DNA from 2 places in the Providencia sp. PROV_01 genome. Region 1 is predicted to be linked to the other one. Evidence: predicted binding sites of a transcription regulator. Region 1 holds the regulator's gene; the other holds the start of a gene.

The links. Region 1 encodes sigma-54, which starts transcription at its own class of promoters, with help from an activator protein. Its sites were predicted from a motif close to GTTGGCACANNTTTCGCTNT; they were not measured.
Positions count from the first base shown of each region.
Region 2: the regulator sigma-54 is predicted to act here: its motif matches at 11,101-11,120, upstream of glnK (P-II family nitrogen regulator).

Region 1 covers NZ_JBRFKD010000002.1:3,952,307-3,968,669, reverse strand. Annotated here, with positions in the region: gene pmbA (metalloprotease PmbA) at 1-746, shown strand, start outside; gene ACU696_RS19240 (helix-turn-helix domain-containing protein) at 947-1,411, shown strand; gene rnk (nucleoside diphosphate kinase regulator) at 1,543-1,953, opposite strand; gene npr (PTS phosphocarrier protein NPr) at 2,165-2,437, opposite strand; gene rapZ (RNase adapter RapZ) at 2,443-3,294, opposite strand; gene ptsN (PTS IIA-like nitrogen regulatory protein PtsN) at 3,414-3,881, opposite strand; gene hpf (ribosome hibernation promoting factor) at 3,975-4,262, opposite strand; gene rpoN (RNA polymerase factor sigma-54) at 4,285-5,730, opposite strand; gene lptB (LPS export ABC transporter ATP-binding protein) at 5,772-6,497, opposite strand; gene lptA (lipopolysaccharide ABC transporter substrate-binding protein LptA) at 6,503-7,063, opposite strand; gene lptC (LPS export ABC transporter periplasmic protein LptC) at 7,065-7,640, opposite strand; gene kdsC (3-deoxy-manno-octulosonate-8-phosphatase KdsC) at 7,657-8,217, opposite strand; gene kdsD (arabinose-5-phosphate isomerase KdsD) at 8,232-9,200, opposite strand; gene mlaF (phospholipid ABC transporter ATP-binding protein MlaF) at 9,679-10,482, shown strand; gene mlaE (lipid asymmetry maintenance ABC transporter permease subunit MlaE) at 10,489-11,271, shown strand; gene mlaD (outer membrane lipid asymmetry maintenance protein MlaD) at 11,275-11,778, shown strand; gene mlaC (phospholipid-binding protein MlaC) at 11,814-12,443, shown strand; gene mlaB (lipid asymmetry maintenance protein MlaB) at 12,445-12,735, shown strand; gene ibaG (BolA family iron metabolism protein IbaG) at 12,958-13,212, shown strand; gene murA (UDP-N-acetylglucosamine 1-carboxyvinyltransferase) at 13,265-14,527, shown strand; gene degS (outer membrane-stress sensor serine endopeptidase DegS) at 14,635-15,699, opposite strand; gene ACU696_RS19140 (Do family serine endopeptidase) at 15,815-16,363, opposite strand, start outside.
Region 2 covers NZ_JBRFKD010000002.1:1,144,917-1,161,279, reverse strand. Annotated here, with positions in the region: gene ACU696_RS05875 (FidL-like protein) at 1-352, shown strand, start outside; gene ACU696_RS05870 (helix-turn-helix domain-containing protein) at 903-1,184, shown strand; tRNA gene ACU696_RS05865 (tRNA-Asp) at 1,482-1,558, opposite strand; gene dnaQ (DNA polymerase III subunit epsilon) at 1,712-2,473, opposite strand; gene rnhA (ribonuclease HI) at 2,528-2,998, shown strand; gene ACU696_RS05850 (class I SAM-dependent methyltransferase) at 2,995-3,729, opposite strand; gene gloB (hydroxyacylglutathione hydrolase) at 3,770-4,525, shown strand; gene mltD (murein transglycosylase D) at 4,607-5,977, shown strand; gene tomB (Hha toxicity modulator TomB) at 6,500-6,868, shown strand; gene ACU696_RS05830 (HHA domain-containing protein) at 6,942-7,145, shown strand; RNA gene ffs (signal recognition particle sRNA small type) at 7,469-7,565, opposite strand; gene ACU696_RS05820 (YbaY family lipoprotein) at 7,707-8,165, opposite strand; gene tesB (acyl-CoA thioesterase II) at 8,405-9,274, shown strand; gene amtB (ammonium transporter AmtB) at 9,413-10,693, opposite strand; gene glnK (P-II family nitrogen regulator) at 10,704-11,042, opposite strand; gene ACU696_RS05800 (SmdB family multidrug efflux ABC transporter permease/ATP-binding protein) at 11,215-12,999, opposite strand; gene ACU696_RS05795 (SmdA family multidrug ABC transporter permease/ATP-binding protein) at 12,996-14,741, opposite strand; gene ACU696_RS05790 (Lrp/AsnC family transcriptional regulator) at 14,817-15,278, opposite strand; gene queC (7-cyano-7-deazaguanine synthase QueC) at 15,556-16,245, shown strand; gene ACU696_RS05780 (acyl-CoA thioesterase) at 16,307-16,363, opposite strand, start outside.

The DNA of each region.
Region 1 (16,363 bases):
GTGATTACGCTTATACGATCGGTCGTAGCTTAGACGCATTACAGTCCCCTGAGTGGGTAGGGCAGGAGTGCGCTCGTCGCACCTTATCTCGTTTGTCACCTCGTAAATTACCTACGATGAAAGCGCCTGTTATTTTTGCGGCCGAAGTGGCAACAGGTCTATTTGGCCACTTAGTTGGTGCTATTAGTGGCAGCAGTATTTACCGTAAATCTTCTTTCTTATTAGATAGCCTAGGAAAACAAATTCTACCAAGCTGGCTAACTATCAATGAGCAACCGCATTTAATGGGGGGATTAGCATCATCACCTTTTGATAGCGAAGGTGTTCGCACTTGTGAACGCAATATCGTCGAAAATGGTGTTCTACAAACGTGGTTGATGACCAGCTATTCAGCAAGAAAGCTAGGTTTACAAAGCACTGGCCACGCGGGCGGCATCCATAACTGGCGTATTGCAGGCCAAGGGCTTTCATTTGATGCATTACTGAAACAAATGGGAACAGGGCTAATCGTTACTGAGTTAATGGGTCAAGGGGTGAGTGGGATTACAGGAGATTATTCTCGTGGCGCTTCAGGTTTTTGGGTCGAAAATGGTGAGATTCAGTACCCAGTGAGTGAAATTACTATTGCTGGAAACCTAAAAGATATGTGGGCGAATATGGTGACTATTGCTGATGATATTGAAACTCGCAGTAATATTCAGTGTGGTTCGGTATTGATCCCAGAAATGAGCATTGCAGGAGAGTAACTCCTTTTGTTCTTCCTCTGTTTTGTGTGAAACAAGGCGCCTAATACATTTGTTATTGGGCGTTTTTTATTCTATAAAATAGTATTTACCACTGTCACTGCGGTGTCGTCGCTCTGTCGTCATGCTGTCGTGGTCATGATTGCATTATGCTGACAGTATAGCCATCTCCTAAGATCATTCGATTTTTAAAGTAGGTTATGATGGAAAATAAAATTAAACAATTGAGATTAGCGCGAGCTTGGTCTCAAGAACAGCTCGCTCTACTATCATCACTGAGCACAAGAACTATCCAACGAATTGAAAACGGTGAAGTACCTAGCTTAGAAACACTCAGTGCATTAGCATCAGTATTTAATGTGAGTGTGTCTGAACTGACATCTACACCTTTACCCGAAAGTATTGAGCTAGATAATCGGATAGAAGAGGCTAAAAAGCGGGTAAGAAATGAAACAAAGTTACTTAAAAATATAATAACAGCGATTATTGTATGCGTAATACTGTATACCGCTAATTATATTTATACACCAGAGAGCCATTGGCCTATTTGGGTTAGTGCTATTTGGGGCGGGTTGTTAGCGATAAAGGTAATCAAACTGTTTTTATTGGATAAGCTCTTTCACCAATGGGAAAATAATAGATTGATAAATATGACTAAAAAGCACTAGCTTATATCCTTACTACCTATTAAAACAAAAAAGGCACTCAATTGAGTGCCTGAATAGGTTAGAGGACTTGCCTGAGTTTTTTAAATAAAACTTTTTTCGCTAAGCCTTCTTTAATTCAGCCGTTGTCGTGATTAACGGTGGAACTCACCAGCTGCTTCTGGTTGATAAACGATTTCAAGTACACGAACACGTGTTTGAACACCGTTTGGCAATTCCCAGCTGATTTCATCGTTTACATGCAAGCCCAACAAGGCTGCACCAATCGGAGCCATCACAGACAGTTGCTCCGCGCTATCTTTCAGTGACGCTGGGTAAACTAAGGTGCGTGTGCGTTCTTCGTTGCTGATTAAATCCAAAAAGCGAACGGTACTGTTCATCGTGACCACATCCGCAGGGATTTCTTGTGGGCTAAGAATATCTGCACGGTCAAGTTCATCATTGAGCGCTTCGGCAACCGGTGTGCCCGCATAAGCCGGCTGTTCCATCAGTGCATCTAAACGTTCAGCATCTAAATCATTGATAATAATTGTTGGCTTTGTCATACCACACTCCAATAGAGACATACAAAGCAAACACCCCCCACCCATAAGGTAGGGGGTGTCGCTAGAAATAAGTTTGTTTAAAATATTAGGCGCTATACGCTTTAAAGGGAAGAGATCATGATCACGATCTCTAAGCCTGCCTAGATAAAAATCTACTGATTGACATGCTATAGCTAGCTTGAAACTCTGCTATTTTTCATCATTTCATCAACTATTCTTCGTCAAACCTGTTTTCGAATAGGTTGATAATTGCAGACAAGGCCTGATTTTCATCCGGACCGCTAACCTCGATATCAATCTTACTGCCTTGTTCTGAGTCTAACATCAACATCGCAATAACGCTATCGGCCTCCGCCTCAATTTGATTATTATTACGCAAAATAACTCTAGAGTTAAATTGTTTAACTAAATCATAGAGTAACATGGCAGGCCGTGCATGCATCCCAAGCCGATTTTTGAGCGTTATTGTGGCTTTTACGGTCATTGCTGTTATTTACGCTTTTCCAATGTTCTGTGGCGTGACTGCACATTTTTACCACGGGAACGGAAATAATCGGCAAGTTGTTCTGCGACGTATACTGAACGGTGTTTCCCTCCTGTACAGCCAATCGCAACAGTTAAATAGCTACGGTTATTGGTTTCTAACATCGGTAGCCATAATTCTAAATAACTACGAGTTTGGTAGATGAAGTTATGGACTTCAGTATGCCTATCTAAGAATGCAGCAACGGGCCGGTCAAGACCTGTCATTGGGCGTAATTTCGGATCCCAGTGCGGGTTTGGTAAAAAACGCACATCGAATACATAATCGGCATCAATAGGAATACCATGTTTGAAACCAAAGGATTCAAACACCATTGTCAGTTCACGCTCACGTTTGCCCATCAAACGTGTTCTTAGCATTTCAGCTAATTCATGAACGGACATTTCTGAGGTATCAATAACTAAATCAGCACGAGAGCGTAAAGGTTCAAGTAGCTCATTTTCCTCATCTATTGCGCTTTCAAGCGAAAGATTTTTACTTGAAAGTGGGTGCAACCGACGAGTGTCACTATAACGACGTATAAGCGTGTTACGGTCGGCATCTAGAAACAATAATTGAGGAGAGAAGGTTGATGGTAATTTATCAATCGCTTCTTCGAAAATCTCTGGATTGTCGGGCATATTACGCACGTCGATGCTTACCGCTGCTGAAATATTACGATCAGCCAGTGAATTCGCTAACTCCGGCAGTAATACAACCGGTAGGTTATCTACGCAATAGAAACCCATATCTTCCAGCGCACGTAAGGCAACGGATTTCCCCGAACCGGAACGGCCGCTGACTATCATCAGCACCATGAGCTTGCTCCCTTTTGTTTCTTAATAATGTGTTTCTTGAAAAGCAGTACTTGCCAATTAATATTACTTAGAAACCATAACAATATCATTTGCATATGGCAAGATACATAATTTATCGCTTACTCTGTAATTATGCTGTATAGCTCTTCATCACTTTGTGCACTGCGCAGGCGTTTACAGAGCGTTTTATCGGCTAATTTTTTGGCGATAAGCGACAACGTATGCAGGTGCGTTTTACATTGGTCTGATGGCACGAGTAAAGCGAAAAGCAAGTCAACAGGCTGGTTATCAATTGCATCAAAAGCAATCGGCTCTTCTAAATGTAAAAAGACACCGACAGCACGGCTACTTTCATCTTCGTTCAGCTTTCCATGAGGAATGGCAATACCGCCGCCAATACCTGTTGTGCCAACTTTTTCTCTGGTTAATAACGCTTCAAATACCGTATTTTCAGGTAATTCCAATTCAACGGCAGCCAGCTCACTAATAATTTCTAAAGCTCTTTTTTTACTGGTGCACACAATATTATTACGTGTACAGGCTGATGATAAAACAACGTTTAACTGGATTTCTATATCACTATTCATTTTATTGTTCACTTAGGACTACAAAACCAGATGATGTATCCCACCATCTGGTTTGAAACATTATTCGGCTAATTAATAAGCCGCGTCAATGTATTAATGTTGTCTCAGTTTTTCTTTATGTTTGGTTAATTGGCGCGACAGTTTGTCTACGAGTATATCTATAGCAGCGTACATATCGTTTTCTTCCGCTGATGCGTGGAGATCCGCTCCATTAACTTGCACGGTTGCTTCAGCAATTTGCTGAACTTTTTCAACTTTCAAGACAACTTGGATACCATTAATACGATCAAACAATTGCTCCAATTTTTTGAGTTTTTTCTCAACAGTCTCGCGCAATGCAGGAGTAACTTCAATATTGTGTCCAGTAATCTGAAATTCCATACAATCTTCCTTATTTTATCAATTAAACCAGCTGCTTACGCTGGTTAGAGGGCGGAATGGATAACGATTCTCGATACTTAGCAACAGTTCTGCGAGCGACTTGAATGCCTTGTTCTGCCAGCATACTCGTCAATTTACTGTCACTCAATGGTTTTGCTGGGTTTTCAGCAGCAACCAGTTTTTTCACCAATGCTCGAATTGCGGTTGAGGAGGCTTCGCCACCTGTGTCCGTATTAACATGGCTGGAGAAAAAATACTTCAACTCAAAAATGCCTCGTGGACTATGGAGAAACTTTTGAGTTGTTACTCGTGAGATGGTTGATTCATGCATGTCCACTTGATAGGCGATATCGGCCAGTATCATCGGTTTCATATATTCCTCACCCAGCTCAAAGAATTCTTGTTGCTGTTCTACAATACAAGTCGCGACTTTTAAGAGTGTCTCGTGGCGGCTTTCAAGGCTTTTAATCAACCATTTTGCATCTTGCAGATGACTACGAATATATTGCGAGTCATCTTCATTTGCTGAATTATTTAGCATCGAAGCATAATGGTTATTAATACTTAGTTTAGGGATGCTATCTGTATTTAACTCAACTTGCCAGTGCCCAGCAATTTTTTTCACTAAAACATCAGGAATGACGTATTCTGATTCCCCAGTATTGATGGATTGGCCGGGTTTTGGATTCAGCGTTAAAATCAGGTCTATCGCGGTTTTTAGTGCATCTTCTTTTAAGCGAGTTAATTTACTCAGCTGGCGAAAATCACGGTTAGCCAGCAAATCAATATGGTTACTAATAATGCGCTTTGCATCTTGTAGCCCATCAGTTTGCTGAGGATACAGCGACAATTGGATTAATAAACACTCTTTTAAATCTTGTGCTGCAACACCCAGCGGGTCGAAATGCTGAATACGCTTTAGGACAGCGATGACTTCTTCTATGCTAATTTCAGGGTTATCAATCCCTTCATGTATATCAGAAATTGCTGTTGTCAGATAACCGGAATCGTCTATTGAATCAATAATGGCAGTAGCGATTGCCCTGTCTGTGTCAGTAAAAGGGGTCAGCTCAGCTTGCCATGTCAAGTAATCTTGCAGCGTTTGTGTCGTTTCACCTTGATAAACAGGCAGTTCATCAAAACTATAATCGTTACTGGTCCCTGACGGTGTTCCTGCAGTATATATTTCATCCCAATCAGCATCTAAAGGGAGCTCATCTGGCATATCATGATTTTCAAGAGCGTCTTTGGTATCGAGTTCACTGGTATCGGTATTTTCATTTAGGGAGTCAATAGATTCGGGCTCGGAATTCAACTCTTCTTGTTCAAGAAGTGGGTTGGTTTCCAAGGCAAGTTGAATTTCTTGCTGAAGCTCAAGTGTAGACAGCTGCAACAAGCGGATAGCTTGCTGCAATTGAGGGGTCATTGCAAGTTGTTGACTGACTCTAAGCTGCAAACTTTGCTTCATGAATCTGTTTTATTCTCCCTAAAAAATGACAACACGATAATTTATAACCGGAAACCTTCACCTAAGTATACACGTTTCACTTGTTCGTTCTCTAAGATCATGGTTGGTGACCCATGCGCAATTAAGTGCCCTTGGCTGACAATATAGGCTCTTTCACACACATCTAAGGTTTCCCGCACATTATGGTCGGTAATTAAAACGCCGAGGCCGTAATCTCTTAAGTGCTGAATGATTTTTTTGATATCTAAGACGGAAATAGGGTCTACACCCGCAAAAGGTTCGTCTAATAAAATAAATTTTGGGTTAGCAGCAAGTGCACGCGCAATTTCCACACGGCGGCGTTCCCCACCGGATAGCGACTGCCCCATACTGTCCCGAAGATGGGTGATACTAAATTCTTCCATCAATTCCTCAGCACGTTCTTTACGTTGCTGGGAGCTCAAATCTTCGCGAATTTCTAACACAGCCATTAAGTTATCATAAACGCTGAGGCGGCGAAAAATTGAGGCTTCTTGAGGAAGATAGCCAATTCCACGACGAGCACGTTCATGCAGTGGTAGAAGGCTGATATCTTCACCATCAATCATAATTTTGCCAGCGTCCCGCTGAACAATACCCACAACCATATAAAAGGTTGTGGTTTTACCGGCACCGTTTGGTCCCAACAAGCCAACGATTTCTCCTGATTTAACTTCCAGGCTGACATCTTCAACGACCTTACGTTTTTTATAGGCTTTAGCTAGATTTTCAGCGGTTAGTGTAGCCATAACAGTTATTTACTCTTACTTGCTGATGAATTTTTATTCGCTGCTGGGCCTTTTTCTTGCAATTGGGCTGGCAGTATTACAGTGGTGACGCGTTTACCTTTATCACTAAATGCTTCCATTTGCTGCGTAGGAACCAAATAGGTAATTTTGTCACCTTGGATATTGCTGTCTAACTGCTCAAGATAAGCATTGCCTGTTAAGGTGACGAGCTGTTTATCGACCTCATAACGGGCTTTGCTGGCATGGCCTTTAATTGGTTTGCCATCATCCTGTAATTGGTAAAAGGTAACCGGGGTACCAAAGGCCTCAATCACAATTTTATCCGAGTCACTACTTGGACGTGTTACAACCACTTTATTGGCTCTGATATCAATAGAACCTTGTTTAATAACAACATCATCAGTAAAGGTGGTGACGTTTTTTTCTAAATCAAGAGATTGTTTGACCGAATTAATCGTCATTGGCTGCTGCGTATCACTTTTTAATGCCATTGCAGGTAGGCTAAGAGCCAAGATTGCACTGGCAACAGCTCCTTGAATAAAACGTTTCTTAGTTACTTGATTCATTTTAATGCTCTTCTGGTTGTAACACATAATGAGTTTTAACATCTTCGATTAATTCAGCCGTTCTTGTACGAAGGTTTCCCTTCATTTTCATACCGGTAGAATTGAGACCTTGTCCAATAATGGTCACTTTATCATCAGATGAAACGTCTTGTGTTGTCAAATTGACAACTGCACTCTCAGTTGTAATTCGTTGGATCTGCGAGTCTTTGGTTAAGCTATCAACCTGAACATCGCTATATAAATAGAGAATTCTATCGTTCGTTAACCTAGCCTTGAAAGCCTTAACCGTCCAAGTTGGCTCGCCCGCTTCGTTATAAGTGGTTAGAACCGGTTTTGAAAACCACGTGATTTTTCCTTCAGTGTAGTTATCTATTTTATCTGAAACGAGTTTATACGCTAAATTACCCGTTGGATTATAGACAAAAGTCACTGAATCATCAGTTTGATAATTAGGTTGACCATCATTAATTACTTTATCCTCTTGGTTGTCAGAATCACTACCTGCTAAATTCCAGCCGATAAGCCCTAATACAACCAAGGATAAAATAATAATTAACCACTTCTTCGCATTGCTCATGAATTCAATCTATTCGTTATATTGATAAACCTTTTGCTTCTTCCAGTTTGCCTTGAGAAAGCAAAATAAGGTCACAAAGTTCGCGGACTGCGCCTTTTCCTCCGCCAATGCGAGTCACATAATCCGCTCGCGGTAATAACAAAGGATGGGCATCCGCGACGGCGACGGATAAGCCTACTTTAGCCATAACAGGCCAGTCAATCAGATCGTCCCCAATATAAGCTATTTCTTCAGCTGATAATTGTAGTGTATCTAACAGTTCGTGATACGCCAAAAGCTTATCGCTTTGACCTTGGTAAAGATATGTAATGCCTAATGTTTGGGCCCTATCTTCAAGAAGCTTCGCTTTTCTTCCTGTAATGATGGCGACCTCAATACCGGAAGTTAATAAGCAACGTATCCCATAGCCGTCACGGACATTAAAGGCTTTGAGTTCTTCGCCATTATTTCCCATATAGACCAAGCCATCAGACATGACACCATCAACATCGCAGATCAATAATTTGATTTTTTCTGCTTTGGTTAAAACAGTATTGGCAACAGGGCCATAGCAGGTTTCCAACAAGGTAGACGTCATGGTATTTCCTTATGTTATACAACACCTGCTTGAAGCAGATCATGCATATGTAGCACACCAACTAATTTGTTATCATTTGCAACTAATAACGAAGTCACATGCCGAGATTGCATTAAATTAAGCGCTTCAACCGCTAACATGGTTGGTGATACTCGAATTCCACCGGGGGTCATTAAATCAGCAATTTTAGCGTTATTCAGGTCGATTCCCATATCAAAGATACGGCGTAAATCCCCATCAGTGAAAATACCTTCAATATTCATATCATCATCACAAATAACGGTCATACCCAGTTTTTTGCGGGTAATTTCCACTAAAGCCTCGCGTAAAGACGCACTTTTAGGAATATGGGGGATTTCATCACCCGTATTCATTAAATCACGAACGAGGAGTAAAAGTTTGCGCCCAAGTGCGCCACCCGGATGCGAAAGTGCGAAATCATTCGCAGTGAAGCCGCGGGCGGTTAATAAGGCTATCGCTAATGCATCTCCCATCACGAGTGTAGCTGTTGTACTCGTGGTAGGAGCAAGCCCCAATGGACAGGCTTCTTGAGGGACTTTGATACATAAATGAACATCTGCATATTTTCCCATATTACTTTCAGGGTTGTTAGTCATACAGATTAAAGGCACTTTAATTCTTTTTAAAACAGGAAGTAAGGCTAAAATTTCTCCTGACTCACCAGAATTTGAAATGGCTAACACAACATCGTTATGAGTAATCATCCCAAGGTCACCGTGACTGGCCTCTCCCGGATGAACAAAAAATGATGGTGTTCCTGTACTCGCTAGTGTGGCGGCAATTTTACGGCCAATATGCCCCGATTTCCCCATTCCCATTACGACGACTTTACCTTCACAGTTAAAAATGAGCTGGCAAGCGCGGTCAAAGTCAGTATTGATATATTGTTCTAGGTTTTTTAAACCTTCGTGTTCGATATGGAGAACTTCTTTACCTACTTTCTGAAAATCGAAGTTTGACATTTCTAGTTCCATGCGTAGCTTTTAAGTTAATCGGATTAGCGAAATTAAATTGTATAACGAATACTTGGTATCAGTAAGTATTTTGTCAGTTAAGCTATTTTTAATGTTAGTTTTATACTTAATGAGTATTTTTCGGGACTTCGATGTAGAATTTAATACGTACAAGACGATTTCATTAGCATCTTGAACCAAAAATGGATAGGCAAATTCGAGTATCCTCAAGCTAGGTAAATCACAACATTCTAAGAGCTATCTGCTGTTAATAGTGAAAGCTTTTGCTGACTATAAGTAAATTATATTGTTTTTTCTCTGTTATCTGAAGGTAAAAACAGGGTTGTAACACTAAAAGTCATATTTTCAACGCTATAATACTATAAATTCTATTTTGTTGTGATATTTGACGATTTTCAGTTTATCTTTCGGTAACATCTGAACGGATAAAAATATTTACGCGTGGTGTATAACGAGTTATTTAACAATGCAAGCACAGACAGACAACTTAATTGAAGTACGGAACATGTCCTTTACTCGTGGAAGCCGGAAAATATTTGAAAATATTAATCTGGCGGTTCCTCGTGGAAAAATTACGGCAATTATGGGGCCATCAGGGATTGGTAAAACCACATTACTGCGCTTGATTGGTGGGCAATTACGGCCAAATGAAGGTGAAATTTGGTTTGATGGCGACAATATTCCAGCGCTGTCACGCTCAAAGCTGTATCAATCTCGTAAAAAGATGAGCATGCTGTTTCAATCCGGGGCGTTATTCACGGATATGAACGTATTTAATAACGTGGCTTTCCCTCTACGTGAGCACACTAACTTGCCAGAATCGCTGATTCATACGACGGTGATGATGAAACTAGAGGCGGTTGGTTTACGTGGCGCTGCTCAATTAATGCCATCTGAGTTGTCAGGAGGTATGGCACGGCGTGCTGCGTTAGCACGTGCTATCGCGCTTGACCCAGATTTAATCATGTTTGATGAACCTTTTGTCGGCCAAGATCCGATTACTATGGGTGTTTTGGTTAAATTGATTGATGAGCTTAATCAAGCGCTGGGTGTCACCTGTGTCGTGGTTTCCCATGATGTTCCAGAGGTATTGAGTATCGCAGATAATGCTTATATTGTTGCGCAGCAGCATGTCATTGCTCAGGGAACGGGTGAAGAATTGCGAGAAAACCAAGACCCTCGTGTACGACAATTCCTTGATGGCATTGCTGATGGGCCTGTTCCATTCCGTTTTCCCGCCAATGATTATCTGGCTGATTTATTAGGGTAAAATAAAATGATATTAAAGGCGATAGCAGGCTTCGGACGCCGATGGATTGATATATTTTCCGCGTTTGGTCGAGCAGGTTACATGCTGTTTCGCGCCTTACTCGGTAAACCAGAGTTTCGTAAACAATGGCCATTACTGATGAAGCAATTGTACGCCATTGGTGTGCAATCATTGCTGATCATTGCTGTCTCTGGGTTATTTATTGGGATGGTTTTGGGGTTACAAGGCTATTTGGTTCTCACGACGTTTAGTGCTGAAGCTAGCTTAGGTATGATGGTGGCGCTTTCACTATTGCGTGAGTTAGGCCCTGTTGTAACCGCATTGTTGTTTGCTGGACGAGCGGGCTCTGCATTAACTGCTGAAATTGGCTTAATGAAAGCGACAGAACAAATTTCTAGCCTTGAAATGATGGCGGTTGACCCTCTAAGGCGCGTTATCGCGCCACGTTTTTGGGCTGGTTTTATTAGTATGCCGTTGTTATCTCTAATTTTTGTTGCTGTCGGTATTTTAGGTGGCGCACTAGTTGGGGTTGACTGGAAGGGGATTGATGAAGGCTTTTTCTGGGCTTCAATGCAATCTTCCGTTGATTGGCGGCTAGATTTAGTAAACTGTGTGATTAAAAGCTTAGTCTTTGCTATCACAGTTACTTGGATCGCATTATTTAATGGCTATGATGCCATCCCAACTTCGGAGGGGATAAGCCAAGCTACAACAAGAACAGTTGTGCATGCGTCATTGTCTGTTTTAGGACTGGATTTCGTACTTACCGCACTGATGTTTGGGAACTAAGTCATGCAAAGTAAAAAAAGTGAAATATGGGTTGGTTGTTTTATGTTGCTGGCGATTGCCGCAATTATCTTTTTGTGTTTAAAAGTCGCTGATTTAAAATCGATAGGAAGCCAATCCACCTATCAAATTTCAGCATCTTTTGAAAATATTGGTGGCTTAAAAGAAGGCTCGCCAATCAAAGTGGGTGGTGTGGTGATTGGTCGAGTTGCCAGTATCACGCTAGATAAAAAGAACTATGTTCCTGAAGTTAAAATTGATTTATTGAGTGAATACGACAATATTCCTGATTCGAGCTCACTATCAATTCGGACGTCAGGGTTGTTGGGAGAACAATATATTGCGATGAATATTGGTCCAGATGACGAAGAATTAGGTATCGCAATCTTAAAAAATGGCGGGCGTCTTGAAGATACTAAGCCGGCTATGGTATTAGAAGACTTAATTGGCCAGTTTTTATATAAAAGTGGTGATAGCCAAGGTGCAGAGCCAGAGTCAACTGCACAGTAATTTGGTGTTCCCTTTGAAGAATAAAGGAATGAATTATGTTTAAACGTTTAATGATGGTTGCTATGTTGGCAATCGCGCCATTTGCCATGGCAGTAGACCAAACCAACCCTTATAAATTAATGGATGAAGCGGCGGCGAAAACGTTTAACCGCTTGAAATCAGAGCAACCGAAAATTAAGCAAGACCCCGAGTATCTTAGAACAATTGTTCGTGAGGAATTATTACCTTATGTACAAGTTAAATATGCAGGGGCTTTGGTGTTAGGAACCTATTATAAAGGGGCAACTCCAGCACAGCGTGAGGCTTATTTCAACGCATTTGAAGATTACCTCGAACAAGTCTATGGTCAAGCATTGGCAATGTACCATGGCCAAACGTATCAAATAGCCCCAGAGCAACCGTTGGGAGATAAAAACATTGTCGCCATTCGCGTGACTATTGTTGATACCAACGGCCGTCCTCCCGTCCGTTTAGATTTCCAATGGCGTAAAAATAGTAAAACAGGTTACTGGCAAGCTTACGACATGATTGCAGAAGGCGTGAGTATGATCACGACTAAGCAAAATGAGTGGGGTGATATTTTACGTAAGCAAGGTGTCGATGGCTTAACAAAACAGTTAGAAATCAGTGCAAAAGCGCCAATTACTTTAGAAGAGAAAAAGTAATATGAGTCAGTTGTTAGCATGGGAACTCAATGAAACAACACTTTATCTCACCGGGACGTTAGACCGTGATTCGCTAATGTCGTTTTGGGATAAAAAAGACTCATCGCTGGAACGCATTGAAAATATAGATGTTTCTGGTCTAAAACATGTTGACTCAACAGGGTTGGCGATGCTAGTTCGCTTAAAAGGTGAATTCCAAGCTAAAAACCGTTCACTGAATATAACCGGTGTCAGTGATAACTTGAACACATTGATTGAGCTATACGGGGTTCAAGGGGTTATCCTCAATTAGGTTAAATATCCTAAATTGGGTCAAGTTATGTAAAAATAAGCGCCTCTATGTGCTTTTCGGCACGAGAGGCGTTTTCTTTGGTTTAAGTGTTAAGCCTAATCCTTTAGGATAGAGGATTGAGCTCTGACTGTTCTTATTGCGATGCCTCTGTATGCTATGCATGCAATTTGCACTATTTAGAGTAAAATTATAAATCACAAATAATTAATAAATTGAGTCATTATGGATACCAACGAAATTAAGCAAGTATTGATGGAAAAATTGTCTCTGAATGAGGCTATTGTTACTGGTGATGGTAGCCACTTTCAGGTTATCGCGGTCGGTGACATGTTTGACGGTATGAGCCGTGTTAAGCAACAGCAAGCAATTTATGCGCCTTTAATGGAGTATATTGCGGATAACCGCATTCATGCTTTGTCTATTAAAGCGTACACCCCTGCGCAATGGGAGCGCGATCGTAAACTTAGTGGCCTTTGATTACAAAGCCTAAGCGAACAGACTGTAAAATTCGACATACGAGAATACTTGAATGGATAAGTTTTTAGTTAAAGGACCAACCCGCTTACAGGGTGAGGTCACTATATCTGGCGCAAAAAATGCGGCATTACCAATTCTGTTCGCTGCTCTGTTGGCTGAAGAGCCAGTAGAAATACAGAATGTCCCTCATTTGAGGGATATCGACACAACGATTAAATTACTGAATCAACTTGGTACTAAAGTACAACGCAATGGCTCAGTGTACGTCGATGCAAGCACTGTAACGACATACTGTGCACCTTATGACCTTGTTAAAACCATGCGTGCATCCATTTGGGCTTTGGCGCCATTGGTCGCTCGTTTTGGTCATGGTGAAGTTTCTTTACCAGGCGGCTGTGCTATCGGTGCTCGTCCAGTTGATTTACATATTTCAGGTTTAGAGCAATTAGGCGCAAAGATTGCTTTAGAAGATGGTTATGTAAAAGCAACGGTCGATGGCCGCTTAAAAGGTGCTTGCATTGTGATGGATAAAGTCAGTGTGGGTGCGACAGTCTCTATTATGACGGCTGCGACTTTAGCTGAAGGAACCACAACAATTGAAAATGCGGCACGTGAACCTGAAATTGAAGATACTGCTAATTTCTTAAATACCCTTGGTGCAAAAATTACGGGTGCAGGGACTGACCGTATTGTTATTGAAGGTGTTGAACGTTTAGGTGGGGGTGTTTATAAAGTACTACCTGACCGTATTGAAACGGGAACATTTTTAATTGCAGCCGCGGTTTCGCGCGGCAAGGTTATCTGTCGTAATGCTCGTCCAGACACTTTAGATGCGGTGTTAGCTAAATTGCGTGAAGCAGGAGCTAAAATTGAAATTGGTGATGACTGGATTAGCCTAGATATGGAAGGCAAACGCCCGAAAGCAGTGACATTACGTACGGCGCCACACCCAGGGTTCCCAACGGATATGCAAGCACAGTTTAGCTTACTTAATCTTGTTGCTGATGGTGCTGGCATGATCACTGAAACGATTTTTGAGAATCGTTTTATGCATATCCCTGAGCTAATCCGTATGGGTGCTCATGCTGAAATTGAAAGTAATACTGTGTTATGTCATGGTGTTGAAAAATTAACCAGTGCACAGGTGATGGCAACGGATTTACGAGCTTCTGCGAGTTTAGTTATAGCGGGTTGTATTGCGGAAGGGACAACGACAGTTGACCGTATTTATCATATTGACCGTGGCTATGAGCATATCGAAGATAAACTACGTGGTTTAGGTGCTGATATTCAGCGCGTGCACTCAGATGATTAATACCTTGATAAGGTAAATAGGCTGGTGGCTTTATTTACCCATTCGATGAATCAAAAAAGGTTGTTCGATATCGAACAACCTTTTTTATGCAAATGTATTTCTAATGATTACCCAGCCGGTTCTTCAGGAATTTCTTCGATAATCACATCAATATTTTTAATTTCGCCATCTCGTAAAATTTGTACTGCCGTTTTACTTCCGGGACGGATTTCTGCAACTAAATCCATAGTTTCCGCGGCTGAAATAGCCGGTTTACCATCAACCGATAAAATAATATCCCCTTGCAGTATACCAGCCTTAGCCGCTGGCCCATTTGGGGCAACTTGGAAAACCCGTAAGCCTTGTATTTGATTGATATTATTGTTATTTGACCTAATTTGAGGCAATTCGCGTGCGGTAATACCAATATAACCGCGGATCACTCGGCCATCACGAATTAGCTTATCCATGATTTTGGTGGCTAGTGCGGTAGGAATAGCAAAGCTTAGCCCTTCAGAACTAATGCCTTGACCTGCAGTGAAAGAAAGCGTGTTGATGCCTACTAACTCACCTTCGGTATTAATTAATGCTCCGCCAGAGTTACCTGAGTTGATTGAGGCGTCGGTTTGAAGAAAGTTTTGTCGGCGAGTAGAGCTTAACCCAACACGACCTGTCGCACTGATAATCCCCTGAGTAACGGTTTGACCTATGTTATAAGGATTTCCAATTGCCAGTACGACATCACCAACATGAGTGACTCGTTGCGTATTAATTGGAATAACAGGTAAGTTATCGGCATCAATTTTCAATACGGCGAGGTCAGTCAATGGGTCTGAGCCAACTAGGAGGGCATCAAAAATAGCACCATCTTGTAAAGCTACTAAAATTTGGTCTGGGTTATCAACCACATGTTTATTCGTGATGATGTAGCCATTTTGGCTCATGATCACACCTGAACCGAGGGATTTTAATTCACGTCCTGATTGAGAAAAACTGCCTTTTGAACTGCTATAAACATAGACCACTGCAGGTGCAGCACGACGTACCGCTTTATTATAACTGACGGGCTCACTATTTGTTTTACCATATAATAAGTCGGCTAAACCTTGAGGGCGCAAAGAAGGAACCGCAACGATAATAATCAATGCAGTCAACAGGCCAAGCATGACAGATAAAGTTAGCTTCTTCACCATAGGATATAGAATATTTAGTTATTGCTTAAACATGTTCAGAGCATAACATAAAAAAACAGGTACAGCAGAGTGATACTGTACCTGTTTTATTGGTTTTCAGATGGTTTTTGATGAATTAATTTCTCATCAGTAAATATAAGGTTTCACCATCACGCAATACTTTCATGGCTAATACCGGAGGTTTAGCATCGATAATCTTACGGAATTGTTCAATCGTCTCAACACGAGCGTCATTGACACCAAAGATTAAATCGCCTTTTACTAGGCCAATGGCAGCCGCCGGTGATTTAGGCGCGACGCTATCAACTTGAACACCTTTGGTGTTGCTTACCGTTGCATTCGAAATCGTTGCACCTAATAAAGATTCACTCAATTTTTCGGCTTTAGTTGCAGAGCCTTCGTCGTTCTCGAGAACCACTTTGACTTCCATTGGTTTACCTGAGCGAATCAAGCCAATAGTAATTTCTTTACCAATTTGGCTAGTACCGATTTTAGCTCTTAACTCTGCAAAGCTATTAATACGTTTACCATCAACAGAGACTAAAACGTCACCGGATTTAATGCCTGCTTTAGCTGCGGATGATTTAGGTAAAACTTCGCTCACGAAAGCGCCACGCTGTGCATCAATATTGAATGCTTTAGCGATATCGGAGTTCATTTCAGT
Region 2 (16,363 bases), 2.8 Mb from region 1:
ATCATCATATGCACTAAATATGAAATTAGTAAAAAACAATGATAACAGTGGGTATATTAAATTATTAGGAACAATTACAACTGATAAGACATATACTGTCAATCGAGTTGTTCATTTCAATCAATCATCAAGACAGTATATAAAAGATTTAAAATTAACCATAAGTTATGACAGAAAATCTACAAATGATAATGTCCCTGATGATATATTCGAAAAATATTTTAAAGCATTCAACCTAAATTCAATTGCATATGTAGAAATTGATGAGATAACTCCTGATTGGTACCTTTTTTCAAGTTCGTTTGGCCCTTATTTTGTCTGTAGCAGACAAGCCAAATTAAATACAATTTAATATATAGCGTTCCACTTATAAAGTTTAGATAATAGCAAGTATTGTATCTTTGCTTCTTATTATCATTTCTATTTATCTCCAACTAATTAGGTTTGATTATACTTTTATCTAGAATTAAATTTGTATGCTACCTATCGATAAGTACTAACTCAACCCTTAATAAGTCACCATTTCAACTTAATCTATAAATACTTTCTGTAATTTTATGTAAAAATATAAATAATTACTTTTATATGACTATAAATGCATTTTTTTCATTTATTATTTATTATATTTCTACTTTTAAGCCCCCCTTCAAGTTAACATAACGCATTGTTTTTATTGAATTATAAAAACCTATACTTTAGTTTAATAGCTTATAGTCATTATTAATATCTATATTGATAGTCAGGACCTATTAAATAAACTATTTTTGATTCATTAAAACAATTTCACATTAGTAACTAAAAAATATAATCTACCCTTCATTGAGAAAGCCAAAAAATTTAAAATAGTGCTATCATTAATAGCTAACTTTTAGATAATAAATTTATAATAGAGAGAATATAAAATGAAACATATCAATACTAAAGAATTGAATATAAATAACGACCTAGATATTGTTATGGCCACCGCAAAATACTTAAAATCTGCACGTATTGAAAGATCATTAACGGGTACAGAGGTAGGAAATCTATTAAATTTGAGCCAACAACAAATATCAAGATATGAGAATGGCCAATCTGCTATTTCTATTGATAGCCTTCATACATATCTTAAAGTATTAGGAAAAGATTGGTTAGATTACTTTAGATCTGTTATCTTAGTTAGAGTTCATGCGAATTACTATTAATACAAGCAATACAAAATTTAAATTAATTATTTTAAATAAGAAATTAATTTTAAGATAAGTGCTCAAAATCACATATCAATAACAACATGAAAAATTTTAAAGTAGTTAATATGATTGAAAAAAATGCGAATTATTCTCGCAAGTTTACTATTTACAAATCTCATTATATCAAAACTTAACTCGAAGAAGTTATTAGAAGCAGCAAATGATATCTATAGAAAGGAACTCTCAGTGCAGTTGAATACAGTCATTCAAAAAGAAAACGCCACGCTAATAAATTAGCGTGGCGTTATAATTTGGCGGAACGGACGGGACTCGAACCCGCGACCCCCTGCGTGACAGGCAGGTATTCTAACCAACTGAACTACCGCTCCTGATGTTCCCTGCTGGGAACGCCATGCATATTACGAATACTTGAGGACCCCGTCAACACTTTTTCTTGTTAAATCGCACAGTTGAACAGTTTTTAGCCTTGAGAGGCTTTTCTATCCATTTTCCTAAGCAAGTATAAATAATGAAATCAATTATTAGTGTAAATTTTCAGCTTCATCAGAAGGTTGGCGCCAAAGACAAGGTTTGCCGCCTTTCTTATCAACAATATCCAACCGAGCTTCATGAGCAATTATTTCTTCATCAGAAGCAAAAATCACTCTAAGACCGCTCTGAGGACGTTCAATCCTTTGAATTTCATACTCTTGCTCATTATTAGCTGATTCTGAATCCATCGAAAATGATAATGAAGTTTGCCCGCCCGTCATTGCCAAATAGACATCTGACAGAATCTCAGCATCGAGTAAAGCCCCGTGCAGTGTACGCTTAGAGTTATCAATTAAATAACGGTCACATAACGCATCCAAGTTATTCCGTTTACCAGGAAAAAGTTTGCGAGCCAATACTAAGCTATCAGTGATAGTACAAAATTCTTGCGTAGGCGGAATACCTTTATTGAGTTTACGGAATTCATAGTCCATAAAACCGATATCAAAGGGGGCATTATGAATAACAAGTTCTGCACCACGAATAAATTCAAGGAACTCATCCGCAATGTCAGCAAAAACAGGTTTATCTTGTAAAAATTCATCACTTATCCCATGCACTTCAAATGCCTCAGGATCCACTAAACGGTCAGGTTTAATGTACACATGAAAATTACGCCCTGTGAGTCGGCGGTTAATCACTTCAACCGCACCAATCTCAATTATGTTGTGCCCTTCATAATGAACACCGAGTTTATTCATACCGGTTGTTTCAGTATCAAGGACAATTTGTCTGGTTATCACCGTGCTCATAATGTTTTTTTGTGTCAAACTAGAAAGGAACGAATAATATAGAGTGTAACAGAAATGACAAAGCAGGTAGAAATTTTCACGGATGGTTCCTGTTTGGGCAATCCTGGCCCGGGTGGATATGGCGTTGTTCTACGCTACCAACAACATGAAAAAACATTGAGTGATGGATATTTTTTAACCACGAATAACCGCATGGAACTACTTGCAGCCATCGTTGCATTGGAATCACTAACAAGGCCTTGTGATATTATTTTAACCACTGATAGCCAATACGTACGACAAGGAATCACACAATGGATCCATGGCTGGAAACGAAAACAATGGCGAAAAGCGGATAAATCCCCTGTCGTCAATGTTGATTTATGGAAGCGCCTTGATGACGCCATCCAACGACATACAATTGATTGGCGTTGGGTTAAAGGCCACGCAGGCCACCCTGAAAATGAGAAATGTGATGAACTGGCTCGAGCTGCCGCGTCAGCGCCGACTAAAGAAGATACAGGTTACCAGCCTGCACAAAACTAAGAAGGGTCGTCTATCTTCATTGATTTACTGATCTCCTTCGCCGCACCGAGTGCTGTTCCAATCTTAACCTTCGGTTGCTTGAATTTTAGTGGTGTCGGAGTCAGTGGATAAGTCCGTTTCCGCGCCACAATCACGCTTAAAGCCCCAATTCCCCCACAGTTTTTATTCACTCGTCTTTGTGCACTCAACCAAGGAAATATTTGGCAATTACGATGATACAAAACTTCATAGTTTAATAAGCTTAACCAATCAAATACCCTAACAGAGGGGAAAAAACGGCTACAATAAGGCTGCCGTTTACGTAAAACAGGTACGAGTTTCGCCATTCCGACAAGACTGAAAGGGTTAAAACCTGAGATGATTAGCCAGCCATCGTCGATTAACACCCGGTCAACCTCCCGTAAAAGCCAATGAGGATCATGGCTATATGCCAAACAGTGAGTCATTAGACAGGCATCTATCGATTTTTGGGTTAATGGTAATGCCTCGGGCTTTGCAATAAGATTAAAACGAGGATCACCAGTACCAACATTAAATTGGTGGGAGATTAAGCAGCCTTCGGTATGGATTTCAGTACTTAAATGGCCTAACTTAAGCAAATGAAAGCCAAATATCTTCGGCCACCAAGGGCTAAGTTGATTTTCTATGGCTTGACGATATTGTTCTCCAAAAGGAATGTCAGACCAACTAACTGGCATTTGAATTTTTTTATCAATACGCGCAGGCTTCATGAAATTCCCCTATTAACTATTAACAAGTATCGAGGTCATTATGGAGTTAATTCGAGTACCAGCTTTAAACGATAACTACATTTGGGTTTTAGTCGATGGCCACCAACAGTGTATCATCGTTGACCCCGCAGAGGCAGAGCCTGTGCTTGAAATAATTACAGCTAAACAGTTGACGCCTGTCGCCATCCTATTAACTCACCACCATAATGACCATACAGGTGGTGTAAAAGGGATTTTAAGCAAATTTACAACTCTTCCTGTTTTTGGCCCAAAAGAAACCCAATCTAAAGGGGCGACAGAAATAGTCGAAAACGGTGATAAGGTCATAATTAACGAGTTCAACCTACAAGTTATTGCATTATCAGGCCATACTTCTGAGCACATCGGCTTTTACCAAGCACCTTATTTATTCTGTGGCGACACGCTGTTCTCTGCCGGTTGCGGGCGGATATTTGAAGGAACACCGGAACAAATGTTCGAATCTATCCAAAAAATTGCTGAGCTTCCTGATGAAACCTTAATTTGCTGTGCCCATGAATATACTTTATCTAATCTAAAATTTGCACACCATGTATGGCCTGAAAATGAAGCGATTACACAATATTTACAAAAAATAACGCAAATACGTGACAAAAATCAACCAACAGTACCTACTACATTGAAAACAGAGAAAAAAATAAATATTTTTCTGCAATGCGATAACCACCAATTACAGAAAAAACTCGATATTAATGTACAAAATCCACCTTTAAGAGCAGTTTTTACCCTGTTGCGTCAATTAAAAGACCAATATTAAAGTTTAATGATTGTCATATCGGGGTGGGATAAGTATTATTGTTCGACTTTTAAACATCAAAATGAAGAACAATAGAAAAGAATGAAGATAATCGCGACGCTTATCGCCATTGTTCTGTTGGCCGGATGCCAAACTGCCCCGAAAAAAATTAAGCAGAACAAAACTCCAACTAATCATACTATTGAAACTGTTGCATCACACAACCAAGCAGCCAGCCGACAATTACCTAAAGTCGACTATGACCTATGGGGCTATATTAGTGATGAACTAAAAATGGATATCCCTGATAAACCTCAAATTAGGGAACTCGCAAATAGTTATTTAAATAAACAACGTTTTGTCTACGATGTGGCATTAAGAGCTGAGCCATACATGTACCTCATCGTAGACGAAATTAATGAGCGCAATTTACCTATGGAATTAGCTTTAATTCCTATTATTGAAAGCTCATTTAATCCTAAAGCAACTTCTCCTGCACAAGCTGCGGGTCTATGGCAAATCGTTCCTATCACTGCACGCTCATATGGACTAAAACAAACACAATGGGTTGATGAGCGCAGGGATGTGGTTTCTTCAACTAAAGCAGCTTTTGATCTTCTCGAAAACTTAAATGTTATGTTTGGCCACGATTGGGAGCTCACCCTTGCTGCCTATAACTGTGGAGAAGGCTGTGTTCAAAATGCTATCAAGAAAAACGAAGCTGCCGGGCTACCTACTGATTTTTGGTCACTCTCATTACCAAAAGAAACTAAACAATACGTACCAAAAATCTTAGCACTTAGCCAAGTATTGAAAAATCCTGAAAAGTACCAAGTTAATTTGCCAACAAGTAATAAAAATCGAGCACTCACTCAAATCGATGTTGGTCAACAAATCACGTTATCTCAAGCCGCTGAGTTGGCTGGGTTAACTGTTGAATCGGTAAAAACGTATAATTCTGGTTATACACGCGGCATAACATCGCCAAGTGGCCCTCATTATATTATGTTACCTACAGCAAAAGCTGAACAATTCAAAACATCACTCTCAGACGAAGATGTTTTAAACACTATTCGTTTAGCCGCACAACAAAACCAACAGATAAAAACAGCACAACCCACTGCAATTTCTAGCGCGCGTCAAAATCGAGCTAAAATAGCTACATATAAAGTACGCAAAGGCGAATCTGTCGCGAGTATTGCAAAAAAATTCAATACTACCGCCAAAAATATTCAAAAGCTAAATGGGTTAAAAACTGCGAGTGTTATCAAACCAGGACAAGTATTAAAAGTTACGAGCTCAGCGCCTACTGCAAGTAACCGTAAGGCAAAAACCTATAAAGTAAGAAAAGGCGACTCCTATTATAGCATTGCGAAACGTCATGGCATAAAGCTCAATGATTTAATGACTTGGAATTCAGGTGTTAAAATGGCAGACCTGAAACCAGGGGTAACCTTAAACCTCTATCTTTAAGTTATTCTCATCAACAAAGCTTTTGTCTATTTCAGGCAAAAGCTTTTTTATTTTTAATTCTCTTATTAGTAAAAATAAATTATTTGAATGAATTAAATAGGAAAATAATTTTTATAACATCTTTTGTATAAACACTTCATATTCACTGTACTAGAATAACTGATGGTTAAACTATAATTTAAATACTTCATAAAATTGAGTTTAAGCAGAACATACGCGACCCAGCCCCCAACAACTTGCTAATAAACTAGAAAAAGTAGTTTATTGCTGGTGACATATGTGATAATAATGCTATTATTATATCGCGGCTAGTTTAGTCCGAGCTGCCAGTCCGTATTCGAATATCGCTTATGTATTATATTAATAATCTTCGAAAGTTTAACGAACTAGCAATAATCTTATATTTTTCAATATATTAACATGCAACCTTTTATATTGAACATAGGTGCTTTAATTAGTTAACATGACATTATTGATAAAAAATACACACAGCAAAAGTCAGATTCGCCTGCGGAGGTGATTATGGATGAATACTCACCCAAAAGACACGATATAGCAGAACTAAAATACTTATGTAATAGCCTCAATAGAGACGCTATTTTAAGCTTACAAAAAACAAATACACACTGGATTAATGATTTAAGCTCCCCGCAAAGCGCAGCCTTGAATGAACTTATTGAACATATCGCTGCATTTGTATGGCGGTTTAAAATCAAATATCCAAAAGAAAATCTTGTTATATCACTTATCGAAGAGTATCTCGATGAGACCTACGATTTATTCGGCAGCCCAGTCATCACGCTCAGTGAAATTATAGACTGGGAAGCAATGAATCAGAGTCTTGTCACTGTGTTGGATGATGACCTAAAGTGTCTAACCAGCAAAACCTAAAGATATTATTTATCTTTAGCTCAACTACAAAACCGTATATAAATAAGTAATTTTGCACAAAAGAAAGGGTATTATGACCAAATCTGATTATCTGATGCGTTTAAGAAAATGCACAACAATTGAAACTCTTGAGCGTGTCATTGAAAAAAATAAGTATGAATTATCTGATGATGAGCTAGAGCTATTCTATTCAGCTGCAGATCACCGCTTAGCTGAGCTCACAATGAATAAGCTTTATGATAAAATTCCAGCTTCTGTTTGGAAATTTGTTAGGTAATATCTTATTAACACGCACAGATAGTGAATGGTTGTAGCCGGTAAATCCCCTTATCGGCTGGACGCAATGCAATTATCGTTTTATTATTGGCATTATAATTATGCTAATGGAAATTTATTGCTTTTAATTTTAGCATATCAACTTTTCTTATTACAATAATCAACAATGAATGTTGTATTCTTAACCTTTCTTTTTTAACTTCAGAATTTATTTGAGATTTAGAGTTTAATTAACAATTATAAAATATAATTAAATAACATATTTATAATAAATTAGAATATATAGATGAGAGGAAAGGCAAAAGATGCTGAGTTGGGTGGGAGCCCTGCCAGCGGCATCCCGGCACACACGACCCCTGCTATGGCTGCTTCCTTCCGGACCTGACCAAGTTAACAAGTTAGCGTTGCGGGAGAACCAACAGAGCCCCCATTGATTGCTTCTTTCAAAGCAGGGGCATTATGCTTGATAGTCATTAAAATAGCAAGAAACCCCTGACCAAGTGACGTTTTATTACACAAACTCATATAAAAATAGCGACTCAACTAAAAAGTCGCTTATTGGCTAGTTCGCAGGTACCATCAACAATTCAACATTTTTTGTGACGCCATTATTGATAACCTCTACAACGCTATCACTAATGTATAAAAGTTTTCCATTCGCGTTCACGGTTGCATTAACAACTAGCGAGCCTTCCTGCCTAACTTCATTTTTTTGGTAAGTTAGTTCAAAAGGAATGGTTGGACGATTATTCACTGAATTGTAATATTTTTGAGATAATATCAGTGCAGGTAAGTCCGCAACCGTTGTATCTGCCAACGTAATTGTAACAACTGCGTCTTCAGGTAAAACAGTATCCTGTAAAATCACCACACGGCCCTCGATTTTTCCTGAATCGACTGTCTGGTTATTATTACTATTTTGAGCATTAAGTGCTTTTTCGCTGGGCTTGGTGCTATTCCCTTCACAGCTAACCAACGTTAAAATCACTAATAAGCTAACAATATAGCGAAAAAACTTCATAGTTATTACCTATAACACAATGTTTACTAAAACATTTTAAAATAATCGGAATAGACAAGTCATTTTCTGATGAGGGAATAATAAAAAGTATAACTAATATTGGTAGAATAATACATTTATATTTCCAAATGTAACAATACGTAACCCCAATTTATTCGCTAGTAATTAATCTACCTATTCAGGGTAAATAATGGGAAAATACCAATATCTCATTTACGTATAACTGAACTAAGATGACTATGAGCCCAGAATTACAGAATTTAATTAGCCTAATTGAACTCGAAAAAATTGAAGAAGGTATTTTTCGTGGACAAAGCGAAGACCTTGGTTTACCTCAAGTTTTTGGTGGACAAGTTGTTGGACAAGCCATGTATGCAGCGAAGCAAACCATACCTGAAGAAAGAGCGATTAATTCTTTTCATAGTTATTTTTTACGCCCAGGCGATAGCTCACGTCCCATTGTTTATGACGTGGAAATTTTACGCGATGGCGGAAGCTTTAGCGCACGCCGAGTAAGTGCCATTCAAAATGGTAAACCTATCTTCTTTATGACCGCATCATTTCAATCTCAAGAAGAAGGTTATAGCCATCAGAACTTAATGCCAGATGTACCACCACCTACAAAATTAATTTCTCAAGATGATATTGTTCAAAGTTTGGCTGATAAATTACCAGAAGCAGTTAAAAAGTATGCTCTTCGGCCAACTCCTTTTGAATTTCGTCCCGTTGAATTTTACAGCCCATTCGATGCCGCACCTCAAGAACCATTTCGTTATATTTGGTTCAAAGCGAAAGGGCAACTGCCTGATATACCTTCACTACACCACTATTTATTAGGTTATGCCTCTGATTACAATTTCCTTCCTGCCGCATTACAGCCGCATGGTAGAGGATTTATGGAACGCGACTTACAGGTTGCAACTATTGACCATTCAATGTGGTTCCATCGCCCATTTAAAATTGATGACTGGTTACTGTACGCTGTAGAAAGCCCTTCGGCATCAGGTGGGAGGGGTTTTGTGAAAGGACAAATCTATAATTTACAAGGTGATCTTGTTGCAACTGCAGTCCAAGAAGGCGTAATTCGTCAACGGCAACCTCGTAAATAACCGCTATTTAAAGTAAGTGATTACTTACTTAGAAAAATATATTAGTCAGTTTAAAAAGGTAATGGCAGCCAGCAATAAGCTGCCATTATCAATTTACATAAAACACAGTATTATCCTGTAATTATCTTTACATGAAGGTTAATTGTAGGCACTTTCACCATGAGAAGTAATATCTAAGCCTTCCCTTTCTTTTTCAACATTAATTCGTAAGCCTGACGTTTTCTCTGCAATTTTAAATGCGATATAAGCAACAATTGCAGTCCAAACAACACAAACTAGGATGCTAACGGCTTGAATTCCTACTTGTTTCATCATCGTAATACCTTCCGCATAGCCACTTCCGCCTAATACCGTTGAGGTAAATACCCCCGTGAGTAAACACCCTAAAATGCCACAGACTCCGTGAACGCCAAAAACATCGCAAACATCATCAACTTTTAACCGACGTTTTAAAATCACTACCCCCCATAAACCTGCCAATCCAGAAAGTAGTCCGATGATTAATGCCCCGCCAACACCCACAGTACCCGCAGCAGGCGTAACACCGACTAACCCAGCCAAACACCCAGAGCAAGCCCCTAATAATGAAGGTTTCTCCCTGAAAAGCCATTCCGCTAAAGTCCACGATAAGATAGCGCCTGCCGCAGCTGCGATAGTGTTCACAAACGCGAGTGCAGCAATACTATTTGCACTTCCAGCCGAACCTGCATTGAAACCAAACCAGCCAATGAATAATATGGAAGTTCCCATAAATACCATAGGTAGGTTATGAGGTTTAATGGCTTCTTTCCCTAACCCGGTACGATGCCCCAGTAAGTAAGCACCAACTAAGCCTGCAACAGCCGCATTGATATGAACAACCGTACCTCCAGCAAAATCTAATGCGCCATCTTGCGATAAAATACCACCTCCCCACACCATATGTGCCATTGGCAAATAAGCAAATGTAGTCCAAATAAGGGTAAAAATTAGAATTGCAGAAAATTTAATTCGCTCTCCTAATGCACCAATCACTAATGCAACCGTTAAGCATGCAAATGCACCTTGAAACACGACGTGAATAAATTGAGGGATCGGTCCAGATAAGCTTTCTACAGTAATATCTTTCAACATGATCTGGCTAAAACCACCGATAAAATCATTTCCCTCACTAAAAGCTAAACTGTATCCATAAACAATCCAAATAACAGACACCAAAGCAAAAATAACTGCAGTTTGAGCCATCAAAGAAAGGACATTTTTGCTTCTTAGTAGCCCACCATAAAATAATGCGATACCTGGCAGTATCATAAAGATAACTAAAGCAGTCGCTATCATCATGAATGCATTATCCGCTTTATCCAGAGCTTCCTCTGCAGCAAACACGGTTATTGGAAAACCACCCATTAATAAGAATAAGTATTGGAACCCTTTGCGCATAGTTGTTCTCCTACAGTGCTTCGTCTTGTTTTTCACCTGTACGAATACGTACCGCTTGTTCTAATGACAAAATAAATATTTTTCCATCCCCAACTTGGCCCGTATAAGCTTTTTTTTCAATTGTTTCAATTACCTGCTCCACTAACTCATCAGAAACGGCTATTTCCATACGTACTTTAGGTAAAAAGTCGACAGTATATTCAGCACCTCTGTACAACTCGGCATGCCCTTTTTGCCTCCCAAACCCTCTAACTTCAGTAATGGTAAGCCCTTGAACTCCAATATCTGATAACGCTTCTCGGACTTCATCTAATTTAAATGGCTTAATGATCGCGATGATATATTTCATGTTCACTCCTATAAGTCAGGTGAATAAACTGCTCAATGCTTTGAACAGCACTGACGTTATAGCAAACCGTGTGCCAAAATATATTTATTCATATAATTCAATAAGAAAGGGCAAAATAAAAAACCACTCGGATGAGTGGCTTTAGAGGATGCATTATAAGAGTGCAGAACAATTAACTAGGTATAGCCTCAACTTCAGCATCACTATGGGCATTCAGTGATTCCCCAACTTGTTGCAACTGGTACATTTGATAATAGCGTCCTTTTTGTTGCAAAAGCTGTGAATGCTTACCTTGCTCAACAATTGCACCACGATGTAACACAACGACTTGATCAGCATCGACGATCGTCGATAAACGGTGAGCTATCACAACTAGAGTAGTATGTTGGCGGATCATACGTAATGCTTTTTGTATCGCTTGCTCTGTTCCTGAGTCAATGTTCGCGGTTGCTTCATCCAAAATTAAAATTTTAGGTGTCACCACAAGAACTCGAGCCATCGCTAGTAATTGTCTTTGCCCAACAGATAACGTATTTCCTTGTTCTCCGAGCACGGTATCTAACCCATCAGGTAACGCACGAACCAACTCAGCAAGCTGAACAGTTTCAAGAACTTCCCAGACTTTATCTTGGCTAATTTCACGTCCTAATGCGACGTTATCAAAAAAAGAAGCGGCGAGAACAACAGGGTCTTGTTGCACCATTGCAATACCATTACGTAATACTTGATGAGATAGTGAACTTAAATGACGCCCATCTAATAAAATATCCCCTTCTTGCCATGGGTAATATCCCATAATTAAATTTGCAATGGTACTTTTACCACTTCCTGTATGGCCGACCAACGCAATAAAATTATGATCAGGCACTTGTAAATTAATGTCTTTAAGCACAATGTTGTTATCACGATAGGCAAAGGATAAATGGTTAATTGAGATTGAACCACCTTGTAACGGCTCAATACTTGCGCCATAGCCTTGTTGCGGGCTATCCATTAATTCAAAAACACGCTCACCAGAAACAACGGCTTGCTGCAACATTGACTGCTGAGAAGTTAATTCAATGAGCGGTTCATTCAAGCGGCCTAAATAATTAATAAAAGCATATAAAACACCAACACCAATGGTGGTCGTTCCTTCGAATCCAAATAGCAATAGTAAACCACATAATACTGAGGCAGAAAGTAAGCTCAACAATGGCCTTAATAATAAGCCATCAAGCTTTAATGCTTTCATTCTTGCAAAATAATGGTCTTGGCTAAGACTTTGCATTTTTTCGCCAAATCTAGCTTGCTGGATAAATTGCTGAATAACTGTCATTCCATTAATAACTTCATTAAAACCGTTATTAATATCAGCAAGATAAGATCTCACACGACGTACAATCGGTGTGCTTAGACGCTGATAAACAAGCATTACCACAAATACAGCAGGAAAAATCATCACTGCAATTGATGCCATACGCCATTCCAATGAAAACATGGCAACCAGCATAGCGCAGATCAGTGCTAAGCTACGAAACACGGTTGGTACAACCATCACAAATAGATCTTTAATAACCTCAGTATCATTTGTAACTCGTGAAATTAACTGACCAACTGGCTGCTTATCAAATGCACTTAGAGGCTGCCTTAGAGCAGCATTCATCACATCTGTTCGTAATGTTTGCACTACCCCCACAGAAGCTTTATTAAATAAAATAATTTGATAGTAATGTAATAGTGCAGCAATAACTTGGAGCAATATAAACCCAACAGCCATATATAAAGCCAGTGGCATGATGATTTGTTTTTTCGCTATCATGTTATCAATAAAATAACTGATTAGCAGAGGCCCACTAACTTCTGCAATAGCAGCTAGCCATAGCATTGCAATGGCAATAGCCATGGTTCCTCGGTACGCTTTTCCATAAGCAAGTAAACGCTTAAGTGCTGGCCACAGCGGTTTCTTTTGGCTCATAGATCACCATCCAAAGCTGCTTCAATCTGTTGATATTGATACATATCTTTATACCAACCCGATTGCTCAATAAGCGCGTCATGTCTACCTCTGCTAACAATAGTACCTTGAGATAGCACTAAAATATTGTCCGCCTCTACCAATGCAGATAGACGATGGGCGCTGATGATCATGGTTCTATCTTGTCGCCAATGGCTTAAATTTTGTAAAATTGTAAACTCAGTCTGCCCATCAACGGCAGAAAGTGCGTCATCTAGCACCAAGATTTCCGCATTCTGCAAGATAGCCCTCGCAATAGAAATTCGTTGTTTCTGCCCGCCTGATAACATGACGCCTCGCTCACCAACCTGAGTGGAATAGCCTTCAGGTAAACGTAAAATATCATCATGTACACAAGCAATGCGTGCAGCCTGTTCAATTTCTTCTTGAGTGGCATCAGGTCGCCCAAGCGCGATATTGCCTGCGACGGTATCTGAAAACAAAAATGGAGACTGATTTACGATAGATAACCGAGCACGCCATTCATCTAAACGAATTTCGGGTAACGGTAAACCTTGATAGAAAATAACCCCTTCCGTAATATCAAATTGACGTTGTAATAACGTCAACAATGTTGATTTTCCAGATCCTGTTGGCCCACATATCCCTAAAAATTGCCCAGGTTTTAGGTCAAACTTAATATCATGTAATGCTGTTCTCGAGGTTTCTGGATAACTAAATTTGATGATATTTACATTCAAATTTCCCTTTTCAGGCTGTAATGAATGCGAACCATCCTGAATGACTAACGGTTCATTGAGTAAACTAAGAATACGGCTATAAGCTGCACTACCCCGTTCAACGATATTAAACATCCATGCGAGCGCTAACATCGGCCAAATCATTAACCCTAGATACATCACAAAGCTCGTTAATTCGCCTAGCGTCAGTGTGTCGTTTAATACCATCCAGCTTCCCCCTGCAATAGCGAGTAAGTTGGCCATACCAATCGCCATAAAAATAGTGGGGTCAAAACGAGCATCAACTTTAGCAACATGCATATTGCGACGCCCTGCCTCGGTAGCTACCTGTTCAAATTGATTTGATTGATGATCTTCGAGGCCAAAAGCTTTAATCATGCGAATACTTGTTAAACTTTCTTGTGCATGATTATTTAAAGACGAAAATGCCCCTTGGGCATGCTTGAAACGCTGATGAAGCTGATCCCCATAACGTTTAATGACTAATGCCATAATTGGCATTGGAATAAGTGCAAGTAAAGTAAGCTGCCAACTAATTTCAACGCTCATCATAATGAGCACCGCACACCCCATCACTAATGAGTCAACTAATGTTAAAACGCCCTCTCCTGCAGCAAACACAACTCTGTCAACATCATTCGTTGTACGTGCAATTAAATCTCCCGTTCGGTACCTAAGGTAAAATGCTTGGTTTTGCAGACTTAGTTGCCGATAAAATTTTTGTCGTAGTTGTACGGCTAACTTATAAGAAGCACCAAATAACCATAAACGCCAGACATAGCGCAAACCATACACAACCAATGCAATCAACAGCATGACTAAAACATAAGTGATCAATTGCTTTGTCGACATTGCCCCTTTACTAATTCCATCAACAACAACACCAACAATGCGTGGGGGAACTAATTGTAAGATAGCAATGATAATTAAAAAGCAAACAGCGCCGAGATAGCGCCGCCATTCACTCAAAAAATACCAACTTAGTTGTGAAAATAATCGCACGTAATACTGCCTTGAATATATTGATTTATTGATGCCTAAGAATGAGAGCCCGTAATTATCTAAGTTATTACAGGGTTAATCAGGAATAGGCAATACTGTCGTATACTTGATTTTTTCCATTGCAAAGCTTGAAGTTACATCGATTAAACCATGAACACCATTAACTAACTTTTTATAAAACAAGTCATATGATTTCATATCATGAACTTCCACTTGCATAAGATAATCATACTCCCCAGCCATACGATAAAACATCAGAACTTCAGGAAGTTGACTAACAAAAGAAACAAATTGCTCATACCACTCACTATTATGATGCTGTGTTTTAATTGTCACAATCACCGTTAAACCTAAACCTAACTTCTCACCATCGAGTAAAGTGACTCGCCCTCGAATATAACCTTCATCTTCAAGCCTTTTTAATCTTTTCCAGCACGGAGTAGAGGTTAAATTAACAGCTTCCGCAAGGGTATTTAAGGATAAGCTGCTGTCATTTTGCAATAAACAAAGCAGTTTTTTGTCTATTTTATCTAACATAATTACTCTCTTGGCTTGGGTGTAAGTGCTTTTATCGTTATTTTATTAGCTGTATAACTATATTATGCAAAATTGAATAATTAAAAAACAATAAAAATGTTACCAAATACCATGATTATAGAATATTTTTATACAGATAACCAAATCAGCATATAAATAGTCCTTCAATCAAACTAATTTGATAAAAATAGAACTATGAATTACATCCCAGTATCGCTAACATGCTTTACTCTCTTTCCATCACATTTTGATAATGATATATCACCAAGGAGTACCTATGAAACGCGCAGTTGTGGTTTTTAGCGGAGGCCAAGACTCAACAACCTGTCTTATTCAAGCTTTGCAAAACTATGATGAAGTTCATTGTGTTACTTTCGATTACGGCCAGCGCCACCGTTTTGAAATCGAAGTCGCACAGAAATTGAGCGTATCTTTAGGTGCTACAGCACATAAAGTGTTAGATGTCACATTACTCAATGAATTAGCAATCAGCAGCTTAACTCGAGATAACATCCCAGTTCCTGATTTTTCAGAAAGCGAGTCCAGTACTTTACCCAGCACTTTTGTTCCAGGGCGCAACATTTTATTCCTCACATTAGCAGCAATTTATGCTTACCAAGTACAGGCAGAAGCGGTGATAACCGGTGTTTGTGAAACTGATTTTTCAGGTTACCCAGATTGCCGAGATGAATTTGTCAAAGCCCTCAATCATGCTGTAGACCTCGGTCTTGCCAAAAATATTCGCTTTGAAACCCCATTAATGTGGTTAAATAAAGCCCAAACATGGGCTCTTGCCGACAGTTATGGCCACCTTGAAACCATCAGGCAGCAAACACTGACTTGTTATAATGGTATTCAAGGTGATGGTTGCGGTGAATGTGCTGCCTGCCATTTAAGGAGCAAAGGCTTAAATGAATATTTAAATGATAAAGAAGCCATCATGCTCTCATTAAAGCAAAAGCCATAATGAATTAGTCAAACACACAGCCTATCATTAGCTTATTCGTAATATTCAAGCTAATGGTAGGCTAGTTTTGAATAAAATCTTCAGAACCCACCTTGAATGACTCTAACTTCTCACGCAG